DNA from 2 places in the Arthrobacter caoxuetaonis genome. Region 2 is predicted to be linked to the other one. Evidence: predicted binding sites of a transcription regulator. Region 2 holds the regulator's gene; the other holds the start of a gene.

Region 1 (3,205 bases), 730 kb from region 2:
GTGGAGCGGTCCCGGGAGAGGAACCGTTCGAAGATGAGGTCGTGGGCCAGCGGGTTCACGTGGCTGACCCCGAGCAGGTAGTTCACCAGGGAGGAGGCTCCGGAACCACGGGCTGCTGCCCGCACCCCCATTTCCCGAATCATCGTGGAGACTTCGGCGACGGTCAGGAAGTAGGACGCGAAACCGAGCCGTTCGATAATGCCCAGCTCGTGTTCGAGCCGGTTGCGCATGGCCGCTTCCGCGGTGGAATCCAGATGCCCGAAGCGCCTGCCGATGCCGGCTTCGCAGCGTCCGCGCAGCTCAAGGCCCGGTTCGGTATCGATCCCGATGACCGAGGCCTCCGGCACCACCGGCTGCTTCCATCCCATGTCCGACGCCGGGTCGATGCGGCAGGAATCGGCGAGCGCCTCCGTGGCGGCGAGCAGTTTCGCCGCACCGGAGCGCCCGTAACCGGCTTCGTGGCTGATTTCCGCTGCGAGCGCGGCCATCTGTTTCCCGGACTTCAGCCAGCCCTGGCCATTGGGCTGCAGGTCTGCCAGCTGCGCCATGGAGGTCAGGGCACGGGCGGCGTCGAGCACGTCTGCGGTAGCTGCTCCGTCTTCATCCACATAGCGCACTGCGTTGGTCAGCACTGCGGGAATGTTCATCTCATCGGAGAGCCGGAGCAACCGTACTGCGTGGGCCAGGCTGAGGTTTACCCCCGGGGCGCTGAGGTGGGTGACCACCTCGACGGCGAGCGCAGCACGCGGCACAACCGCCAGCCAGCGGCGAAAGAGAGTGCGCGCGACGGCGTAGCTGCGGCTGCGCATGGCACGTCCGACGTCGGAGTAGGGGCCCACCAGGACAGTGAGCAGCGGTTCCCCGTCCTTCCCGGCTGACCGGGAGGCAAGCTGTTCCAGTGTGATCCCGGCCGGCCTGCCGGCCCTGCCGCGGGAAGGCGACGTGCCTGCATGTGCATCGGAGATCAGCCGGCACAGCGCATGGTATCCGGCGCCGCGGTTGTGCCCGTGGGCCAGGATCACCACCCTCCCGGTGACGGCGGCATCTTTGCCTTCACCGTCCAGGATGGCGAGGTCCACCCCGACGACCGGGTCTATTCCAGCATCCATGCAGGCGCGCAGGTGTTTGACCGTGCCGTACAGGCCGTCCCTGTCGGTGCAGGCCAGCGCGTCAGCGCCGTCGGCTGCGGCGGACCGGGCCAGTTCATCCGGCCAGGACGTGCCGTAGTGGGCGCTGAACGCGGTGGCGGCGTGGAGATGGGTGAAGCTCATGGCAGCAGGACGCTAGGCACTTTCCCGCAGGGCGTCATGGATCCGGATCAGCCGCCAGGTGTTGGAGGCAGTCTGCCTGGAAATATCCAGGGTGCGCAGTGCGGAGCGGGGGTTCAGGCGTGCCTGCACCCGCCAGATCTCCGAGTCCACCAGCCCGGCCCCGTGTCCGCGTTCTGCCCGGGGTTCTTCCTCCCACCAGCTGCGGCGCTCATACCAGCGCACCGGATTGGCTGCGACCTTGTAGGTCCTCCCCTGCCAGGTAAGCCGCAGCGGGATGCCCGCCGGGGAGCACACCACCTCTATTGCTTCGCTGAAAAGTCCCACGGCTGCCCCTCCACGTGCCTAGGCCAGGCTGAAACACCTGGCTGAAAACATTCGAACATATATTCGAACTCCAGTGTACGGCTCCCGTCTGACAATGGGCACGGCGGTGCCTAGGAACCTGGTGGGAGTCCTGCGCCCGGTTCACTCCGACGCCGCCTCAACCCGGGACTGCGTCGAAAGCGGTATCTCCTCAATGAACAGGCACAGCACTCCGCCGGCGGCCACGATGGGCACGCTGAGCAGGAAAATCGGCGGCATGGCCTGCCCGAATGCTGAAGCGATCACTTCCTGGGCCTGCGGCGGCAGGCTCTGCAGCAGGGCCGGTGTCAGCGAGTTGATGCTCCCTCCGGGAATGGCGTCCGCGGACCCGGCGGGGGCGCCGGCCAGCTGGTCCGTCAGCCGGCTCACGAAGATGGACCCGAACGCTGCAATGCCGAAGGACGCGCCGATCTGGCGGAAGTAGTTGGCTGAGGAGATCGCCGTTCCCATGGTCCGCGGCGGCACGCTGTTCTGCACAATCAGGACGAGGTTCTGCAGCAGCGCCCCGATTCCCATGCCCAGGACCGCCATCCCCACGGCCGTGAACCAGTAGGGGGTCTCGGCCGAAATGCGGGAAAGCAGCAGCAGCCCGCAGATCACCACGGCGCACCCCGCAACGGGGTAGATCTTGTACCGGCCGGTGCGCGAAATCAGCTGGCCCGTGCCAATGGAGGTCAGCAGCAGCCCTCCCATCATCGGCAGCATCATGAGGCCCGACTGCGTGGCACTGGCCCCGCCCACCATCTGCAGGAAAGTAGGCAGGTAGGAAATGGTGGAGAACATGGCAATTCCGACGGCGATACCCGCCAGCACCGGCACCAGGAAGTTCCGCATCCGGAACAGGCCCAGAGGCAGGATCGGTTCCGAGGCCCGGGATTCCGCCCACACGAAGGCGCCCCCGGCCAGCAGGGCAGCAGCGGAGAGGCCCAGGATCTGCGGGCTGGACCACTCATAGGTTGTCCCGCCCCAGCTGGTCACCAGGATCAGCGCGGTTGAAGCCGCCGCCAGCAGCGCCGCTCCCAGGTAGTCCAGGCGCGGCCGCACCCCGCTGTGCCGCGGCAGGTGCAGGGAGATGATGACCACGGCGAGCGCCACCGCGCCGATGGGCACGTTGATGTAAAAGACCCACCGCCAGGACCAGGAATCGGTGATCCAGCCGCCCAGCAGCGGCCCGCCGACTGAGGCCAGCCCGAACGCGGCACCGATCAGGCCCATGTACCGTCCGCGTTCCCGCGGGGAGACCAGGTCCCCGATGATCGCCTGCGCCCCAATCATCAGCCCGCCGCCGCCAATGCCCTGCAGGGCCCGGAAGGCGATCAGCTGGCCCATGCTCTGCGACAGGCCCGAAAGCACCGACCCCAGCAGGAACACGGCAATCGCGAAGATGAAGATGTTCTTGCGGCCGAACAAGTCACCGAGCTTGCCGTAGATGGGCAGTCCGATCGTCGCGGCCAGGATGTAGGCGGTAACTACCCAGGACAGGTGCTCCAGCCCGTTCAGGTCCCCCACGATGGTCGGCAGGGCCGTGGCTACGATGGTCTGGTCCAGCGCTGCGAGCAGGACCGAGAGGA
Region 2 (3,205 bases):
GAGGGCGGAGACGCCGGGGACGGCGGGCGCCAGATGGCCCGCTCTCGCCTGATGGGTGTGCTGGAAGTGTGTGAACGTCTGGTGTCCGCTCCGGACGCCGGTGAAGTCGTATGGGCGTCCCGGCCGAGCACCTTCTCTCCGGGGGAGGGTTATTCGCCTCCCGACGACGACGCGCCCGCCACGCTGAATGTCGCTCCGCTGTCCGTTGCCGGCCGGCTGCGCGACGGGCTGTTCGACGGCCATACCGTCATCCTGACGTCAGCCACCCTGGCGATTGGTTCCGAGTTCGGGCCGGTGGCAGGCGGACTGGGGCTCGTGGGCGCAGCGGCACCCCAATGGACGGGATCCGACGTCGGCAGTCCCTTTGACTACCCGCGGCAAGGCGTCCTGTACGTTGCCAAGGACCTGCCCAAGCCCGACCGCGGCACGTCCGCCGCGCAGCTGGAAGAACTGGAAGCGCTGCTCAAGGCCTCCGGCGGAGGGGCGCTTGGACTGTTCTCCTCCCGCCGCGCCGCCGAAGAAGCCGCCGCTGCCCTGCGGCCCAAGGTCGGTTTTCCGATCCTGTGCCAGGGGGAATCGTCCATGTCTGGTCTGGTCAAGCAGTTCGCTGAGGAGGACGCCACCTGCCTGTTCGGCACCATGTCCCTGTGGCAGGGAGTCGACGTTCCGGGTGGCTCGTGCCGCCTGGTCGTGATCGACCGCATCCCGTTCCCGCGTCCCGATGACCCGCTGATGACGGCACGTACCCGTGCCGTGGCCAAAGCAGGCGGAAACGGCTTCATGACGGTCTCGGCGACGCACGCAGCCGTTCGCCTCGCGCAGGGCGCCGGGCGCCTGATCCGTGCAGCAGGGGACCGCGGCATGGTCGCCGTCCTGGATTCACGGCTGGCCACTGCCCGCTACGGCGGGTTCCTGCGTGCCGCACTGCCGCCGTTCTGGAGCACCACTGACCGTACCGTGGCGCTTGGCATCCTGGAACGGCTGCGCGAGGCCCAGGCAGGGGAGAACATGGGCGTGAAGTCCTGACGGGCCTTGCACAAGAACAAAGCCCGCCCTTCGCTGGAAGACAGCGAAAGGCGGGCTTTTCCGTGCGGAATGCCTAGAGGGAACGCATCACCGAGACGACCTTGCCCATGATGGTGGCGTGGTCTCCCATGATCGGTTCGTAGCGCGTGTTCTGCGGCAGCAGCCAGGTGTGGCCGTTGCGCTGGCGGAATGTCTTGACGGTGGCTTCATCGTCCAGCAGCGCGGCGACGATGTCGCCGTTCTCGGCCGTCTGCTGGCGGCGGACCACTACCCAGTCGCCGTCACAGATGGCTGCGTCCACCATGGAGTCTCCGGATACGCGCAGCATGAACAGCTCGCCGTGCCCCACCAGCTGCCGGGGCAGCGGGATCATTTCTTCCACGACCTGGTCCGCGAGGATGGGACCGCCGGCGGCGATCCTGCCGACCAGCGGCACCATTGCCGTGTCCACCGCCGTCGTCAGTTCCGTGACGTTGGATGCCGTTCGCGCATCTGCCGCGGGCGCTGACGCATCGCCTGCGGCGGAAACCGTGCCCCGCTCGGTGTGCATGAGCAGGGGCACAAGGATCTCCATGGCCCGGGGCCGTTTGGGATCACGGCGGATGTAGCCCATCTTTTCCAGCTGGCTGAGCTGGTGCGTGACGCTCGAAAGGCTGGCCAGGCCAACCGTGTCACCGATCTCGCGCATGGAGGGCGGATAGCCGTTGGTGCTGACGGACGCCTGGATCGTTTCGAGGATTTTCTTCTGCCGGGGAGTCAGGGACCGGGGCCGCGGGGCATCGGCGGCGGCCGCGGCAGCGCTCCTGCCTTCGGAGTTGTTCCTACGGGGCACTTCGGCTTCCCTTCGAGTGTTCCGGCGAACCGGAGGGCGGCAATGTCGGCAATGTCAGTGGCGGGTGGTTGCCTGAGTCCGAACGATAAACAAGTGACGCCGCCGGTATCCACGCTAGGGGAGCGGAGGGTCATTTTCAAACATTTGTTCGAGTGAGTCTCGACATCGTTCGTAGATAGATGCTAGAAAAGGAACAGAACGAATCGAATACATGTTCGATTCAAGGTCGCCAACTGTTCGAACCCAGTTTCGAACCAGCCCGGTCCGGTGCAGCAGCACCGGTACGGGCAGGCTCCGCTCCGGAAAGGTTTTGCCATGACAGTCCAGCTCTCGGCAGCACGCACCGCCCACCAGCCGGTGGAACAGCAAGCCCCCGCCCCGCTTCGCCTGACGCGCCGGGGCCGCCTGCTCCTCATTGGCGCCCCGATCATGTTCGGCGGTGCCGCCCTGCTGACGTTCGCCGGGTTCTTCACGGCACCCGCACTGGCCGCAGGCGGCGGCGGAGAACTGACCCGTACCCAGCAGGTGAGCGTCAGCACGGGTGACACCCTCTGGGGCCTGGCTGCCGAATATGCGCCGGAGCAGGATCCACGGACCGTCGTGGCCGACATTATGGAGCTGAACAACCTCTCTGACGCAACGGTTCCCGCAGGGGCCCAGCTCTACATTCCGGTCGCCGGCTAACTGCGTTCCGAGTCGTCCTGCCACCGGGACCCGTCACCGGGCTACACGGATTCTGCTCCCCGGCAGCGTGCGCCTTAAGCTGTACTGGTGACTGAACAGCTGGAAAAACTGAACCGCCTTCCCCTGCGCGACGATCTCCGCGGGCTGACGCCCTACGGTGCGCCGCAGTTGGATGTCCCCATCCTGCTGAACGTCAACGAAAATACCCATGGCCTGCCGCAGGAGGTGCAGGACGCGATCACTGCGTCTGTCCAGCGGGCCGTCTCGGGGCTCAACCGCTACCCGGACCGTGAATTCACCGAATTGCGCACCCGCCTCGCCGGCTATCTGGGCCACGGACTGGGCATTGAGAACATCTGGGCGGGCAACGGATCAAACGAGGTACTGCAGCAGATCCTGCAGGCCTTCGGTGGTCCCGGACGTACGGCGATGAGCTTTCCGCCCACTTATTCCATGTATCCGCTGCTCGCCAGCGGCACGGGAACCCGCTACGTCACCGGCGACAGAGCAGCGGACTTTACCCTCTCCGCCGAATCCGCCGCGGAACAGGTCCGTGCAGCAGCACCGAACATCGTCTTCCTCTGCACCCCGAACAATCCCACCGGCACCGCCCTTGGGCTGGACGTGGTCGAGGCCGTCTACGAGGCCGGCACCGCAAGCGAC

Evidence for each region. Region 2 encodes LexA, which represses DNA repair genes until DNA is damaged. Its sites were predicted from a motif close to TCGAACANNTGTTCGA; they were not measured.
Region 1: NF551_RS09505 (DUF6504 family protein) is a predicted target of LexA. The motif match lies at 1,647-1,662, and genes of this name have one in related genera.

The regions. Positions count from the first base shown of each region.
Region 1 is NZ_CP099466.1:2,082,595-2,085,799, forward strand. It holds gene NF551_RS09500 (DNA polymerase III subunit alpha) at 1-1,271, opposite strand, end outside; gene NF551_RS09505 (DUF6504 family protein) at 1,284-1,595, opposite strand; gene NF551_RS09510 (MDR family MFS transporter) at 1,737-3,205, opposite strand, start outside.
Region 2 is NZ_CP099466.1:1,351,483-1,354,687, forward strand. It holds gene NF551_RS06110 (ATP-dependent DNA helicase) at 1-1,026, shown strand, start outside; gene lexA (transcriptional repressor LexA) at 1,100-1,786, opposite strand; gene NF551_RS06120 (LysM peptidoglycan-binding domain-containing protein) at 2,174-2,542, shown strand; gene NF551_RS06125 (histidinol-phosphate transaminase) at 2,630-3,205, shown strand, end outside.